One region of the Pseudomonas sp. Z3-6 genome, then DNA from elsewhere that is predicted to be linked to it. Evidence: predicted binding sites of a transcription regulator. Region 1 holds the regulator's gene; each other region holds the start of a gene.

What was found. Region 1 encodes FliA, which starts transcription of late flagellar genes. Its sites were predicted from a motif close to CTAAAGTTTNNNNNNNNNNNGCCGNTAA; they were not measured.
Region 2: J3P88_RS17685 (methyl-accepting chemotaxis protein) is a predicted target of FliA. The motif match lies at 1,866-1,893, and genes of this name have one in related genera.
Region 3: J3P88_RS17295 (methyl-accepting chemotaxis protein) is a predicted target of FliA. The motif match lies at 1,969-1,996, and genes of this name have one in related genera.
Region 4: flgM (flagellar biosynthesis anti-sigma factor FlgM) is a predicted target of FliA. The motif match lies at 2,415-2,442, and genes of this name have one in related genera.

What each region holds. Positions count from the first base shown of each region.
Region 1 covers NZ_CP071644.1:5,141,697-5,145,907, reverse strand. Annotated here, with positions in the region: gene flhF (flagellar biosynthesis protein FlhF) at 1-937, shown strand, start outside; gene fleN (flagellar synthesis regulator FleN) at 1,053-1,883, shown strand; gene fliA (RNA polymerase sigma factor FliA) at 1,880-2,623, shown strand; gene J3P88_RS22220 (chemotaxis response regulator CheY) at 2,791-3,162, shown strand; gene J3P88_RS22215 (protein phosphatase CheZ) at 3,181-3,966, shown strand; gene J3P88_RS22210 (chemotaxis protein CheA) at 3,995-4,211, shown strand, end outside.
Region 2 covers NZ_CP071644.1:3,994,840-3,999,050, reverse strand. Annotated here, with positions in the region: gene J3P88_RS17685 (methyl-accepting chemotaxis protein) at 34-1,830, opposite strand; gene J3P88_RS17680 (DUF4212 domain-containing protein) at 2,072-2,338, shown strand; gene J3P88_RS17675 (sodium:solute symporter family protein) at 2,350-4,119, shown strand.
Region 3 covers NZ_CP071644.1:3,905,973-3,910,183, reverse strand. Annotated here, with positions in the region: gene J3P88_RS17295 (methyl-accepting chemotaxis protein) at 1-1,910, opposite strand, end outside; gene J3P88_RS17290 (hypothetical protein) at 2,150-2,338, shown strand; gene J3P88_RS17285 (fe2+ zn2+ uptake regulation protein) at 2,348-2,728, opposite strand; gene pvdQ (bifunctional acylase PvdQ) at 3,024-4,211, shown strand, end outside.
Region 4 covers NZ_CP071644.1:1,688,337-1,692,547, forward strand. Annotated here, with positions in the region: gene J3P88_RS07670 (MFS transporter) at 1-552, shown strand, start outside; gene J3P88_RS07675 (flagellar brake protein) at 710-1,456, opposite strand; gene J3P88_RS07680 (flagella synthesis protein FlgN) at 1,549-2,016, opposite strand; gene flgM (flagellar biosynthesis anti-sigma factor FlgM) at 2,064-2,378, opposite strand; gene flgA (flagellar basal body P-ring formation chaperone FlgA) at 2,551-3,315, opposite strand; gene J3P88_RS07695 (chemotaxis protein CheV) at 3,394-4,211, shown strand, end outside.

The DNA.
Region 1 (4,211 bases):
CGCCCTGGACTCGATGCGCTTCGAACTCAACAGCCTGCGCGAGCTGATGGAAGTCCAGCTCGGCTCCCTGGCCTGGAACCAGCTGCAAGGCAGCCGTCCGGCCCAGGCCAACCTGTGGCGTCGCCTGCAACGCATCGGCCTGTCCGGCCCGTTGTCCCGCGACCTGCTGGCGCTGATCAATGGTATCGAAGAGCCGCGCCAGGCCTGGCGCATGCTGCTGGCGCACCTGGCACGCATGATTGCCACGCCGGAAGTCGAGCCGCTGGAAGAGGGCGGGGTCATTGCCATGGTCGGTCCTGCCGGCATGGGCAAGACCACCACCCTGGCCAAGCTCGCCGCCCGTTATGTACTCAAGTACGGCGCCCAGAGCATCGCCCTGGTAAGCATGGACAGTTTCCGCATCGGTGCCCAGGAACAACTCAAGACCCTGGGCCGGATCCTCAATGTGTCGGTGACCCATGTGGATCCGGGCCAATCCCTGGCCCAGGCGCTGGAACCGCTGCTGCGCAAACGCGTCGTGCTGATCGATACCGCCGGCCTGCAAGCCAGCGATCCGGCCCTGCGCATGCAGCTCGAAAGCCTGGCCGGACGCGGTATCAAGTCAAAAAATTATCTCGTGTTGGCAACCACCAGCCAGAAACAGGTTCTAACCGCCGCATACCACAGCTACAAACGCTGCGGGCTGGCCGGCTGCATCCTGACTAAGCTGGACGAAACGGCAAGCCTGGGCGAGGTGTTGAGCCTGGCGATCGGTCATGAACTGCCGGTGGCCTACCTGACCGACGGGCCGCGGATCCCGGATGATTTGCATCTGCCGCGCCGTCATCAACTGGTCAGTCGTGCCGTGAGTGTGCAAATGCAGGAAGAACCCAGCGAAGAAGCCATGGCTGACATGTTCGCTGACATCTACCACAGCCCGACCAAGCAGGTCGGCTGAGGTAATCATGAATATTTTTTGTACCTACATCGATGGTCTGCCATGCATTGTTCCGTATGCGAACGCGCAGCCAGTAATGTGGCCTCCGTCTAAGAAGACAAGGTAAAGAACGAACATGGGCAGCATGCATCCCGTACAGGTGATCGCGGTGACCGGCGGCAAAGGTGGCGTCGGGAAGACTAACGTGTCAGTGAACTTGTCCCTGGCTCTGGCAGAGCTTGGCCGACGGGTCATGCTGCTGGACGCCGACCTGGGCCTGGCGAACGTCGACGTGTTGCTGGGGCTTACCCCCAAACGCACCCTGGCGGACGTGATCGAAGGCCGTTGCGAACTGCGCGACGTGCTGTTGCAGGGGCCGGGCGGGATTCGCATCGTGCCGGCTGCCTCCGGCACCCAGAGCATGGTTCACCTGACCCCGGCGCAGCACGCGGGCCTGATCCAGGCGTTCAGCGACATCGGCGATAACCTCGATGTGCTGGTAATCGATACCGCGGCCGGCATCGGCGACTCGGTCGTCAGTTTCGTGCGCGCCGCCCAGGAAGTGCTGCTGGTGGTCTGCGACGAACCGACGTCCATCACCGACGCCTATGCCCTGATCAAACTGCTTAACCGCGACTATGGCATGAACCGCTTCCGCGTCCTGGCCAACATGGCCCAGAGCCCGCAGGAAGGACGCAACCTGTTCGCCAAGTTGACGAAGGTCACCGATCGCTTCCTGGACGTCGCCCTACAATACGTCGGTGCAGTGCCTTACGACGAAAGCGTGCGCAAGGCCGTCCAGAAGCAACGTGCCGTTTATGAAGCCTTTCCACGTTCCAAATGCGCGCTGGCGTTCAAGGCGATCGCCCAAAAGGTCGATACCTGGCCGCTGCCGGCCAACCCCCGCGGGCATCTGGAGTTTTTCGTCGAGCGTCTTGTGCAACAAACAGCAGGGCCCGTGTTATGACAGCCAGCGGTTACAACCATCTCTACAAAAAATCGGCACGGGACGCCCAATACGAATTGATCGAGCGTTATGCGCCACTGGTCAAGCGTATCGCCTATCACTTGCTGGCGCGGTTGCCGGCCAGTGTCCAGGTCGAGGATTTGATCCAGGCCGGCATGATCGGCCTGCTTGAAGTGTCGAACAAATACGACGCCAGCAAGGGCGCCAGTTTCGAGACCTATGCCGGTATTCGCATTCGTGGGGCGATGCTCGATGAAGTCCGCAAGGGCGATTGGGCGCCGCGTTCGGTGCACCGCAATACCCGCATGGTCAGTGACGCGATTCGGGCAATCGAAGCTAAAACTGGGCGTGACGCTAAAGATCACGAGGTTGCGGCCGAACTCCAGTTGAGTCTCGATGATTATTACGGGATTTTGAACGATACCTTGGGCAGTCGCCTGTTCAGCTTCGACGACCTCTTGCAGGACGGCGAGCACGAAGGGCTGCATGAGGATAACGCGAGTGCTCACATGGAGCCGTCGCGTGACCTGGAAGATGAACGTTTCCAGAGTGCGCTGGCGGATGCGATTGCCAATTTGCCGGAACGTGAGCGACTGGTCTTGGCGCTGTACTACGACGAAGAGCTGAACCTCAAGGAAATCGGTGAGGTCCTGGGGGTCAGCGAATCTCGGGTCAGCCAGTTACACAGCCAGTGCGCGGCCCGCTTGCGGGGCCGTTTGGGGGAGTGGCGAGCGCGCTGACAGGCAGTGTGGGGACACTGCGAGCGGGACTGGCATGGCGTTGCCGGGTCAGTTTCCATCCGTTGTGCTCCAGACCGTTGTCGAGTGTTGTGCCGGAATTGATTGAAATGGCGCGTCCAGGTGCTGGGCGCGTTTAAGACTGCTTGGAGGTCGAATTGGACAAGAACATGAAAATCCTCATCGTTGATGACTTCTCAACGATGCGGCGGATCATAAAAAACCTGTTGCGTGACCTTGGGTTCACCAACACGGTCGAGGCGGATGATGGCGTCACAGCCATTCCGGTCCTCAACAGCGGGAGCATCGACTTTCTGGTGACTGACTGGAACATGCCCGGCATGACCGGTATCGACTTGCTGCGCCATGTGCGCGCCGACGAAAAACTCAAGCACCTCCCGGTGCTGATGGTGACTGCCGAAGCCAAGCGCGAGCAGATCATCGAAGCGGCCCAGGCCGGTGTAAACGGCTATGTGGTCAAGCCCTTCACGGCCCAGGCGTTGAAAGAGAAGATCGAAAAAATCTTCGAACGCATCGGTTAACGGCGCCACGGGGGAGCTATGGACAACGAATCTTCAATGGGCGATTTCGAATCGACCCTGAAAAAACATGCCCGCGAACTGGTCGACAGCCTTGAAAAAGGTCGCTTTGGCGATGCGGTTCAAATGATCCATGAGCTCAACCAGACCCGTGACCGTGGTCTGTATCAGGAAGTGGGCAAGCTCACGCGTGAACTGCACAGCGCGATTGTCAATTTCCAGATCGACCCGCACATGCCGCAGGCCGAGGAAGTCTCGCAGATCACCGACGCCACCGAGCGCCTGGGCTATGTGGTCAAGCTGACGGAGGCCGCGGCCAACCGCACCATGGACCTGGTGGAAAGCGCAACACCGCTGGTCAATGGCCTGAGTGAAGAGGCCCAGGCCTTGAGCACCGACTGGGGCCGGTTCATGCGTCGCGAAGTCGGTGCTGAAGAATTTCGGGAGCTGGCCCGTCGGGTCGACGGTTTCCTGACGCGCAGCAGCAACGAAAACCGCGCCGTGGCCAGTAACCTCAACGACATTCTGCTGGCCCAGGACTATCAAGACCTGACCGGCCAGGTGATCAAGCGTGTGACCCAACTGGTCACCGAAGTGGAAAGCAACCTGCTCAAACTGGTGCTGATGGCTAGCCAGGTCGACCGCTTTGCAGGCATCGAACACGACCGTGAAGCGATACTTGCTGAAAAAGATCCACAAAAACATCTCTCTCAGGGTGAAGGTCCGCAAATTCATGCCGATAAAAGAGAAGACGTTATGTCCGGTCAGGACGATGTGGACGATTTGCTGTCCAGCCTTGGATTTTGATTTAGCCCTATTTTAGGAGCAGCCATTAATGAGCTTCGGCGCCGATGAAGAGATCCTTCAGGATTTCCTGGTTGAGGCCGGCGAGATTCTAGAGCAACTGTCCGAACAGCTGGTCGAGCTGGAAAGCCGACCTGATGATGCGGATCTGCTCAATGCAATTTTTCGCGGTTTCCACACTGTAAAAGGAGGCGCCGGCTTCCTCCAGCTCAACGAGCTGGTGGAGTGCTGTCACATTGCCGAGAACG
Region 2 (4,211 bases), 1.1 Mb from region 1:
CTCCCACATTGTTTTGGGGGATCTCAGGCATCATCAGTCCGCCAACAATACCGCCGCATCGAAGCCCACCCGCAAGTTGCCCCAATGACGGCCGCCGAAGAAGAGCGGTACGTCGATCTCGGTCATGATTTCCCCGGTATCGCGCAGGTAGGTCTGCAGCAGGAAGCGCTGGACGTTGCCCGCCGCGCGCAGGCCGATCGGGTCGTTGAAGATGCGCTTGTTGCGGCACACCGGCAAATCCACTGCCCGGTCGCCGGTCGGCGGCTTGGAGACCCAACTGTTGTTCACCGGGCAATAGCCCTTGCTGTCGACCATGAACGACACCTTGCCACCCGGTGTGCTGCGGGTGAGCTTGTCGCATTCCTCCTGGCAGACCTGGGCAAAGCGTTCGGTGTAGCTGGTCATGTACTGCTTGGGATCGGTGCCGGGCACCAGCTGGTAATTCTGATCGAACAGGTTCAGACCTTCCCGTTGCAGCGCTTCCAGGCGTACTTGCAGCGTATCGCGGCACTCGCTGGCGCGGGTGATGGCGGCATCCAGCTTGCCGTGTCCAAGCACGAAACGACCCAGCAACGCCTGGACCTTCTCGGCCACGCCAGATAGGTCGCGGGTGGCCGTGGCCGAATGCTGCATGCGCTGGTCGATCAGTTGGCTATCGGCGTGAATCTGGGTGACCCGGTCGTTGATCCCGGTGTTGCTGTCGGCGAACTGTTGGATATGGGTCGCGATGTCCGCCAGCTTGCCGTTGGTGGATTCGAAGTCGACGATCATGCTTTCGAAATGGCCTGAGGCGCGCTCCACCACTTTCTGGGTTTCCCGGGCGCTGTGGCTGATCTGGGTCGTCTGCTCATGGGTCGAACTGACCTCGTCGAGCATGGCGTCGATGTTGCGCGAGATGTCGTCGGTGGCCCGGCTGACGTTTTGTGCCAGGGTCCGCACTTCATCGGCCACCACCGCGAAGCCACGGCCGCTTTCGCCGGCCCGGGCGGCTTCGATGGCGGCATTGAGGGCCAGCAGGTTGGTCTGGGCCGAGATCTGCTGGATCAACCCGACAATCGACTTGATGCTCGACGAACGCTGGTTCAAGGCGCTCACCAGGGTGGCGAACTCACCAAGGCTGCTGGAGATTTCGCTGATGTTGCCAGTCACTTCCAACAGCTCGGCATAGGAATCGCGGGCCATGCTCAGGTTCTGCGCGGTGGTGCTGGAGATGCCCTGGGTCTGGCGCGAAACCTCTTCGATGCGGCCCACGGCGGTATTGCTCTGGTCCATCACTTCCTTGGCGAAGCGCGCCTGGTGGGTGGCGCTGTCGCTGGAGTCGCTGATGTTCTTCAGCGAACGGGCCGACTCGACCGCAATGTGCACGGTCAGCGCCTGGACATTGCTGATGATCTCCCGCTGCTTGGCCAGGAAACGGTTGCAGGTGGCGGCGAGTGTGCGGATCTCGTCGTGGGTCACCAGCGGCAAATCCTTGGACAGGTCGCCTTCGCCGTTGGCGATCTCTTCCAGGGCCTTGGTCATGGTGGTGACGGGGCGCACGATGAGGTGGCGGAAGTACCAGACCATGAAGCTGATCATGCCCAGGGTCAGGACTGCGCCGAAGAGCAGGGCATGGGTGAGGCTGTCGAGCCGGCCCTCGATCTGCCCCAGCAACGTGCCGTCCAACTGCGCGTTACGCAACAACAGCATGATCTCGGCGCGGGCACTGAGGGCTACCCAATAAAGCAAGCCACTGACCAGCACCAACAGGAAAAGGCTCGACAGCTTTTTGGTGAGGGTATCGAAAAACTGCATCTCGATAGACTCATACAAGGCCTTTAACGTCTGCATCACGGCTCCAGGGAAAAAAAAGATTCGATGGCATACATTCGACCGATAGCGGCAAAGCTTTAGCGGATTTGGGCGATTTGATATCACCTTGCGATGCTGGTGCGCGTTAACCCTGTTTCTGCGGTGAAACAGGCTGTCAATACCTGCTGTTACGAATTAGACGAAAGTCGTACTAGCGCGTTGCCCGACGACTGCTACGGTTTGAAGTGCAAAACAATAAAAACAAATAGAGGGCGTCTCCATGTCCACTGAAAAGCAACAGGCTGCGCGTGACTACTGGAAGGAAAACCTACGCTGGATGCTGGTCTTACTGGCCATCTGGTTCGTGGTGTCGTTCGGTTTTGGCATCTTGCTGGTCGACTCACTCAATACCATCAGCTTCTTCGGCACACCCCTGGGGTTCTGGTTCGCCCAGCAGGGTTCCATCTACGTCTTTGTGCTCGAGATCTTCTTCTATGTCTGGAAGATGAATCAGCTCGATCGCAAATATGACGTCCACGAAGACTGAGGGCGGCCCGAATGGACACAAAAACCCTGATTTACCTGGTCGTAGGCGCCACCTTCGCGTTGTACATCGCGATTGCGATCTGGACGCGTGCCGGCTCCACCAGCGAATACTACGTCGCCAGCAAGGGCGTGCACCCGGTACTCAACGGCATGGCCACCGGTGCGGACTGGATGTCGGCGGCGTCGTTCATTTCCATGGCCGGGATCATCGCCTTCGCCGGGTACGACGGCTCGGTCTACCTGATGGGCTGGACCGGTGGCTACGTGCTGTTGGCGATGTGCCTGGCGCCATACCTGCGAAAATTCGGCAAGTTCACCGTGCCCGAGTTCGTCGGGGCGCGTTATTACTCGCAGACGGCGCGGGTGGTGGCGGTGATCTGCGTGATCTTCATTTCCTTCACTTACGTCGCGGGGCAGATGCGCGGTGTCGGGATCGTCTTTTCCCGTTACCTGGAAGTGGACATCAACACCGGCGTCATGATCGGCATGGCCATCGTGTTCTTTTATTCGGTGCTGGGCGGCATGAAGGGCATTACCTACACCCAGGTAGCGCAGTACTGCGTGATGATCTTTGCCTACATGGTGCCTGCGATCTTCATCTCGATGATGATCACTGGCAATCCGATCCCGCAGTTGGGCTTTATCAGTGAGGCCGCCGGTTCGGGGCAGAGCGTGATCGAGAGGCTCAACGGCTTGGGCGCCGAATTAGGCTTTTCTGCCTATACCAATGGCACCAAGTCGACCATGGACGTGTTTTTCATCACCATGGCGCTGATGGTCGGCACCGCGGGCCTGCCCCACGTGATCGTGCGGTTCTTTACCACGCCCACCGTCCGGGATGCACGCAAGTCGGCAGGCTACGCATTGCTGTTCATCGCCATTCTCTACACCACCGCGCCGGCCGTGGCGGCCTTCGCACGCACCAACCTGCTGACCTCCATTCCCAATATCAGTTACAGCACCGCGCCGACCTGGTTCAAGGCCTGGGAGAACTCTGGACTGATTGCCTGGGCGGACAAGAACAACGACGGCATCATCCAGTACAGCCCGGGCGCGGCGCTGGTCGGGACGCCGAGTTTTACCGGCGAGCGCGGGGCGCATGAGCAGCGGTTGCTCAAGAACCAGCTCTCGCCAGTGCCCAATGAACTCTATGTCGACAACGACATCATGGTCTTGGCCAATCCCGAGATCGCCGGCCTGCCGGGATGGGTGATCGCATTAATCGCCGCCGGTGGCCTGGCGGCGGCGCTTTCGACCGCAGCGGGGCTGCTGCTGGTGATCTCCACCTCGATTTCCCATGACCTGCTCAAAAGCAACATCATGCCCACGATCAACGAAAAGCAGGAGCTGCTCGCGGCACGCATTGCCGCTGGTGTGGCGGTGCTGATTGCCGGATTGTTTGGCATCTACCCACCCGCATTCGTCGCCCAGGTGGTGGCGTTCGCCTTCGGGTTGGCGGCGTCTTCGTTCTTCCCGGTGATTGTCATGGGGATCTTCTCCAAGCGCATGAACCGCGAAGGCGCGATCGCCGGGATGATCGTCGGGCTGACCTTCACATTCACCTACATCGTCTACTTCAAGTTCATTAACCCGACGATGAACACGGCTGAACATTGGTGGCTGGGTGTGTCCCCTGAAGGCATTGGTACGTTGGGGATGGCCTTCAACTTCCTGGCGGCCGTGGTGGTGTCACGCTTTACCGCGCCACCGCCGGAGCACATCCAGCACTTGGTCGAAGACATTCGAGTACCGAGAGGAGCCGGTGCTGCCATCGATCATTAACGGGTAGTCCTGGGGGAGGGAAACCAACGAGGGCGCCGGATTCATCATCCGGCGCCCTTTTTTGTGCGCAGAGTCAAGCAGGGAGATGTTAG
Region 3 (4,211 bases), 1.2 Mb from region 1:
CCGCTTTCCACCAGTTCCTCCACCATGTGGCGGATTTGCACCATGCTGCGATTGATCTCCTCGGTCACTGCGCTCTGTTGCTCGGCGGCGGTGGCGATCTGGGTGCTCAGGCTGTTGATCTGGCTGACGGAGCCGGCCATTTCGTCCAGGCCCGAGTTCACCCGTGACGTCGCATCGGCGGCCGACTGGCAACTGGCCTGGGTGTTTTCCATGGCCGAGACCGACGAACTAACGCCCTGGGTCAGGCGGGTCAGCATTTCGTTGATTTCCGAGGTGCTGGCCTGGGTGCGAGCGGCGAGGGCGCGGACCTCGTCGGCCACCACGGCGAAACCACGGCCTTGCTCACCGGCCCGGGCGGCTTCGATGGCGGCGTTGAGGGCCAGCAGGTTGGTCTGCCCGGCGATGGCGCCGATCACGCCGAGGATTTCGGTGATGCGCTGGGCGTCCTGTTGCATGCTCTCGACCTTGCGGGTGGCGCTGGCCACCTCATCGATCAGCGCCACCACACTGTTGGAGGCCTCGCCGACGACCACGCGGGAGCGGTCGGCATGCTCGTTGGCGCGTTGGGTGAACGCGGCGGTCTCGGCGGCGTTTTGCGCGACGCTTTCAGCCGTGGAGCTCATCTGGGTGATGGCGGTCACGGTCTGGTCGGTTTCCGAGGCGTGGCGCATCAGGATTTCGCTGGTGTGGGCCGAGGTCCGCTGCAGATCGCCGAGGCTCGACGCCATGGCGCCGGTGGCCTGGGTGACTTCACCGATCATGCCTTGCAGGTAAGCGATGAAGCGGTTGACCGAATGACCGATCGCGCCCAATTCATCCTCGGCCCGGATGATGATGCGTCGGGTCAGGTCGGCATCGCCCGTGGACAGGGCGTCGATGTTGCCTTTGAGCACCTTCATGCGGTGGGTCAATTGGCGGATCGCGTAAAGTTGCATCAACACCAACAGGATCACCATTGGGATCTGCAGCAGGCTCAAGGTGTTCAGCACATCGTCGCGTTGGGCGGTGATCAGTCGGGTTGGCAGCGCAGTGGCAAGGAACCACGGCGAACCTTCGATAGGGCGCATGAAGAACGTGCTGGCCTCGCCCTTGTTGTCGAATTCGACCCGCTGCAACGGCTGGTCACGCTTGGCCAGGCCTGCCTTGACCTGGGCAGCGAATGGCGAGGATGCCGCCAAGTCGCTGATATTCTTCAACACGATCGGCCCGCTGATGCGCGAACTGTTGCTGATGATCTTGCCGTCGCCTTCGACGATCAGCATTTCGGCGCTCAGGTCGGCTTCCTTGCGCGCAATCAGGTCGTTGAAGAAGCCCAGGGTCACGTCGATGGTGGACACGCCGTAAGGCACGCCATTCTTCTGGATGGCCATGGCGCAGTTGGTGCGGGGCTCGGCGCTGGCGTCGTCTTTATAGGCTGCGGCCCAGGCGCATTTGCCAGGCGGCGTGGCCATGCCGCCCTTGTGCCAGGGTTGTTCGTAATAGTTGGGCGCGGCGTCACTGTTCCAGAAGGTATTGACCACCAGCTTGCCGGACGCATCGCGATGCCAGAACGTGCTGAACTTGCTACGTCCCTCGGCCCGCTGGTTGGGCAATGGCCAGATCCCGCCGCCGAAGACTTTCAACTCGCCGTACTGGTCCACCAGCCCCGGCAATACTTTGTCGATGGCATCGCTGTCGAGCAACGGGATGGTCTGGGTGATGCTGCGTTGCTGCGCCTGCACCTTGTTCAGTTCGCCCTGGATCTGCTCGGCAACCTCGGCGATGCGGTTCAGCGCCACTTGCTCTTCAGTCTGGCGCAGCTTGGGCGCCACCAGGTAACTGATGCCCACCACGGTCAGGAGGGACAACACCAGCATGAAAATGACCAGGGACAGGGTGTAGCGAGCCTGAATCGTTCGGAATGAGGGCATGTGGAAAATCCTTGCACGAAGGCGACTTTCTGGAGCAAGCGGATGGGCAGTCCTGACTATATCGGCCTGGTGGGACGCAGCTTTAGAGGTCAGTCAGTCGAGGAATTAAAGCGGGTGGATTGCACGAAGACACGCCTTCGGCTGTACCATGGGGCCCCGTTGGTTGCCCGTCATTCCGGCAATACGGTATGGACCTGGCAGCCTTTGGATACAGAACGGATACATTCAGGAAATTGGCAATGACTCATTCGCAACGTTTGAAATACTCGATTCTGATCGTCCTCGTCGTCCTGGCAGTCATGCTGGGGCTGTCCTGGATGCAGGGCCAGGGCATGATCAGCGAGCAGCTGTTTCAATACATCGCCATTGCCGTGGCGGTCATCGTGGTGGTGATCAACGGCGTGATGCGGCGCAAGGTCAAGCCCTGAGCGCCGGGTTCAGTCCTCGGCTTCGAGCACGGCCATCGCGCTGGGGTGCAGGCGGTAGCTTTTATCGGGGTTGAGGGTCACGACGCCCTCGCTGCACAGGCGCTTCAACACCTCGCGCACGCTGAGAAAGGACAACGGAATGTCCAGCCCCAATAACTGGCTGTGCACACCACGCACGCCCAGGCAGCGGTTTTCGTGGGCGGCCTTGAGCAGCGCATCGATGACTTTGAGGCGAATCAGGCTGGTCCGCAGCCCGAAGCTCTTGAGCAGGCGCCTGATGTGGTCGTTGCCGCCGCGCTCTGGCGGCCTGTCGAATTCACGGTGGGTGGCGCTCAGCGAGACGCCGGTCGGCCTTGGCTTGCCCTCCATGGGCAGTTGCGCGTTACGCATGCAGAAACTCCTTACCAGCCTGATCAGAAAAGGTCACGAATACTCTCCTGTTATAGGACGAACGAGGACGGGCAATCATGAGGACAGTGATGTGAAAAAATTGCCCCGGCTTCGTCAAACCCCCGTGTTCAAGCGGCGCCAGGCCATTAATTTTTTTTTATCCGGTTCGTTTTCAAGGTAGGCACATTCCGGTTCAGCATGCGGTGTGTGATTTCCCAGGCGGGCCGAGTGTTGTCTACAGGCGCAGCGGTAGCCGTCCTGGTTTTTGCGGTTTTCATCAGGAGTGAACGTGAGAATGTCCGGGCAGTTATCGAGGGTTGGCCTTGCAGGCGCTTTTCTAGGGATCGCCCTCGGGCTCAGCCCTGTGGTCAATGCGCGGGACGATGGGGCGCAGGCCAGTGCCGAGATCCGGCGCACCCGTTTTGGCGTGCCGCATATCCGGGCTCAGGATGAGCGTGGGCTGGGTTATGGCATCGGCTATGCCTACGCCCAGGACAACCTGTGCCTGCTGGCCAATGAGATCGTCACGGTCAATGCCCAGCGCTCGCGTTATTTCGGGCCCGAGCAGGTCACGGTCGAACAGCGGGAGAACCGCGTCAGCGATCTGTTCTTCAGCTGGCTCAACACACCACAAGCGGTCTCCGGTTTCTGGCAGGCCCAGGCGCCTCAAGTGCAGCAATTGGTCGAAGGCTATGCGGCGGGCTACAACCGCGCGTTGGCCGAGCACAAAGCCAAGGGCCTGCCCGAACAGTGCGCCAGCGAGTGGGTACGGCCAATCACTGCGCTGGACTTGGTCAAGTTGACCCGTCGGTTGCTGGTGGAAGGCGGCGTCGGCCAATTCGCCGAAGCCCTGGCGGGTGCGCAACCGCCCCAGGCGACCGCGCTCGCCGCCGCTCCGGCCACGAGTTTCGCTGCCGCCGCGACCCGGCAGCAGCGTTTTGCCCTGGAGCGCGGCAGCAATGCCCTGGCCATCGGCAGTGAGCGCTCGTTCAACGGCCGTGGGATGTTGTTGGCGAACCCGCATTTTCCATGGGTGGGCGGCATGCGTTTCTACCAGATGCACCTGACCATTCCCGGCAAGCTGGACGTCATGGGCGCGGCGCTGCCAGGCCTGCCGATGATCAACATCGGTTTCAGCCAGCACTTGGCCTGGACCCACACCGTCGACAGTTCCAAGCATTTCACCCTGTACCGCCTGCAACTCGACCCGAAGGACCCGACCCGCTACTTGCTCGATGGCAAGTCCGTACCGATGAGCCAACAGACGGTCACAGTGGACATCCAGCAACCCGACGGCCAGGTGCAGACGGTCTCCCGCGTGGTCTATGGCTCGCGGTTCGGCCCGATCGTGCAATGGCCCGGCCGGCTGGACTGGGATAACCGGTTCGCCTACAGCCTGCGGGACGCGAACCTGGAAAACGATCGGGTGCTGGCCCAGTGGTACGCCATGAACAAGGCGGTCACGCTCAAGGACTTGCAGGCC
Region 4 (4,211 bases), 3.5 Mb from region 1:
TTCGCTCTGGCCCTGGCGGTGTGTGCATTGCCCCTGGCCATCTTGTCGAAGGTGCCGCTGGAAATATTGTTCGTCGCGGGGTTCTGCTGTTCGTTGGTGCAGTTTTGCCTGTACCCGCTGGCGGTGGCGTTTTCCAACGACCACGTCGAGGGCGATCGCCGGGTGTCGCTCACGGCGATGCTGTTAGTGACCTACGGCGTGGGCGCCAGTATCGGCCCATTGGTGGCCGGCGTGCTGATGAAGCTGTACGGCAGCCAGATGCTGTATGGCTTCTTTGCTTTGTTTGCGTTGGTGCTCGTGTGGCGGATTCGGCCGAAAGCAGTCACCAATCTGCATCAGGTCGATGATGCGCCGCTGCACCATGTGGCCATGCCGGACAACATGACCAGCTCGCCCTTGGTGGCGTGCCTTGATCCGCGGGTCGACGAGCAGGTCGTTCAGGAGCAAATGCAGACATCGCCCAATCCGGACGGGGAGCCTGAGCCAGCCGCCGAAGCCGCTGCGGAAACCGAAGAGCCCGAGGGCCCCAGTTTTACCCAGGCCAGGCCTTGAGCTTGAACACTGGAGAGCCAGTGTGGGAGCCGAGCTTGCTCGCGATGAGGTGAGCCCAAACACAACAACACTTGGATCGAAGTGAAACCGTCCAGGGCAGGCATAAAAAAAACGGGCAGTCACCGCAAGGGACTGCCCGTTTTTTATGCCTTGAGGATCAGAGGTCGTCTTTGTCGAAGCGGCGGGCTTCGCGCTGGAGCTGGTAGACGAACCGCTCGACTTGCCGTTGCACCAGGCCGCTGATGTTGTGGAAGCGTACGCCGGCGAAGGTGGTGTTGAATCGTTCTTCGAAGTGCAGGTAGCGCAGCTCGACGGGGGCGGTCATGTTGCCAAACGGCAGGGCTGCGACGAAGCGCTCGTACACTTGGCCCAATTGCAGTCGCTCGGTGATATCGCCGTCGAAACGCAACTTGCAACCGGTGGCGGAAATGTCCAGCAGCTTGCCTTCTACGGGGGACTTCATCTTGTCGCCGCCCAGTTCAACGCTCACCAGTTGTGCCAGCTTCAAGGCGGCGCGGAAGGCGTTGCGACGTTGGTGGTAGACCACCTCGTCGGGCAGGGCGCCGCGGTAGCAGCGACCGTCGCTGGATTCATCGATGGTCAGCGGGCCCTTGCCATCCCACGCGATGCGCACGCCGTCATGGAAGCCCTCGACGCGAAACGGCTCGCCGGCCAGTAGGAAACGCTCGCCGTCCCGGGGAATCATTTCATCCAGGGCGATGGAGTTGGTCTCGCGATCGACATTGACCAGATAACTCTGAAAGCGCTGGGTACGTTCATGGAACGTAATGATCAGCGGGTCGTGGCTATCTTGCAGCATCCGCAGGTTGCCGGAGATTTCCAGGGGCGTGGTAAGGACCTTGGGTGGCTGCGGAGCATCATCCGCGTTTGAGGCATTGAACACGGTGGGTCAATCTCCAGGCAAAATACGACTACGAATGGCTAGCATTTTGCCAGCATGTTTCGCGCGTTGATAGAGCGAAGGCATAGTTCGTTTCATGCCTGGCTGAGCGGACGGTGCTTGACCATTCTGGCCGTCGAACCGCTGGCGTCATACAGTGTCGGGATCTCGCCGCCGTTGAGAATGCGCAATTGGTTGGCGGTGGCGGCCTGCTGCATCTGGATCGACTGGCCGTTGCGGGCGTTGGTGGCCTGGCATTGGGCGAGCAGGTCGTTGAGCACCTTGCTCTGGGACAGCAACTGATCGCCGACGGTCGACTGACCGGCCAATTGCTCGAGGCCGTCATGATTGGCGGGCAGGTTGAGGCTGGCGAGGATCTCGCTGCGCTTGCGGCCATGCTGGTCGAGCAAGATGATCAGTGCCTGTTTCTGCGCCAGGATGTTTTCCAGCAAAGGCATGTCACGACCGTGCAGGGCCACGGATTCGGCCTGCAATAACTCCAGCAATTGTTGCGCTGGTACGAAGTCGTCGATGATCAGTTGCAATAATTGAGTGTCGTGCATGGCTGGCCTTGGGTCTTAGCGTCCAAAAGCCTGGCGCAGGCGGCGGCCTAGCGCTGGGCTTCGAAGTTGAGCAGTTTGCTGGCTACGCGGTTGCTGTCGACTTTGTAGCTGCCATCGGCGATGGCTGCTTTCAACTCGGCCACGCGGGCGTTGTTGACGACAGGTTGATCGCGCAGCTTGTCAGTGAGCTTCTGGAACTGCTGAGCCTCATTGCTGAGGTGTACCGACTCCCCGTTGCTGACTTCGGCTGGCGTGGACAGCGGCGCGGATTTGTCGGTTTCGACGGTTTCCTTGGTGGCGCTGGTACGCGTAGTGCCTGTCAGCGGTGAAGAGCTGTTTAAACGATTGAAATCGATGACCATGGTAAAAAACCTCTGGGTATTTGGACGCTTGCCATGTTTTCGGCCATTCCCAAAAAAACTTTAGGCTCATTTATTCAATGAACGTGCGCACGTCTGCGCTTGCCTTTGCATAAGGCACAGTCTAGGGAACACCGGGATCAAGCGCCAGCTTTCTACCTCCTCTATCGGGTCATCACATCGCCACTTCCACTTGGCCTGGGGCCATCACCTGCGCCTTGATGACGCGCTGGGAGTTAAGGTTTTTTACTCGTATCTGTTCACGCATGCCGCCATTGGACAGGGCCTCGCCGGGCATCCGCACGGCCAGGGAACCGCTGCGGGCGGTGATGACCACCTGGTCGCCCTTGCGGACCACCTCGGCCTGTTCCAGGTGCACCAGGGTCACGACTTGGTCGGCGACCATTGGTCGGACAAGTTTCTGCCCGACGGCCTGATCGACCGAGGTCAGGAAACCCTGGGTGATCTGGCTGATGTCGCGCTCGCGCAACATGACGTCCTGGGGCTCGACGATCCCGGCCCGCTTGAGCGGACGGGTGGTGGTGACAATTTCCCGGAACAGGCGCACTTGAGCGGGCACGAACACCGTCCAGGGCGCGGCGCTGTCACAACGGACCTTCACCGTGACGCGACCCAGGGGCCGGGCCGGGCTCTCCAGGGAAGCAGTCAATTCCTTGTCACACATGGGCATGCGCAGGCGCGGGTCGAGCTGGTTGACTTCGATTTCGTAACGACCTTCGGTTTGACTGGTTGCCAGATAGTCTTCTACGGTGAATTCAAGAAAGCCCTGAGTGACGCCGATAAGGAGATCAGGCAAGGTAACCGGAACCGCCGCAAGGGCAGGACCGCCCGAGGTGAACAGGCAGGCAGCCAACAGTGCACCGAGCCAGTGGCGGCAGTGAGTGGTCAGGCGTCGAGAAAATGTCGTTTGTGCGTTCATGCCGGTTCAATAGCAAGCCCCGTGCCGTTTAGTGATGAATGCGCGTCGGACACATTAGCGTTAGGTAGGAGTCAGGGCATGGCGGGAGTAATGGATTCGGTAAACCAGCGCACTCAGCTGGTCGGTCAGAATCGCCTGGAGCTGTTGTTGTTCCGTCTCGACGGCCAACAAATGTATGGGATCAACGTATTCAAGGTCCGCGAGGTGCTGCAATGCCCCAAGCTGACCCTGATGCCCAAGTCCAGCCCCGTCGTGTGCGGTGTGGCCAATATCCGGGGTGCGACCATCCCGATTCTCGACCTGGCGATGGCGACCGGTTCCGGTCGGCTGCTGGACCAGAGCAATCCGTTTGTGATCATCACCGAGTACAACACCAAGACCCAGGGTTTCCTGGTGCGCTCGGTGGAACGCATCGTCAACATGAACTGGGAAGAGATCCATCCGCCGCCCAAGGGCACCGGTCGCGATCACTACCTGACGGCGGTGACACGGGTCGATAACCAGTTGGTGGAAATCATCGACGTGGAGAAAATCCTCGCCGAAGTGGCACCCACGCCGGAAGCGATCTCCGCGGGCGTGGTGGACGCCGAGACCCAGCACAAGGCGATTTCGCTGCGGGTGCTGACCGTCGACGATTCTTCGGTGGCCCGCAAGCAGGTCACTCGTTGCCTGCAAACGGTCGGCGTCGATGTGGTGGCGTTGAACGACGGGCGACAGGCGCTGGATTACCTGCGCAAGCTGGTCGACGAGGGCAAGAAGCCCGAGGAAGAGTTCCTGATGATGATCTCCGACATCGAGATGCCGGAGATGGACGGGTACACCCTGACTTCGGAAATCCGCAGCGACCCGCGTATGCAAAAGCTGCACATCATCTTGCATACTTCGTTGTCCGGTGT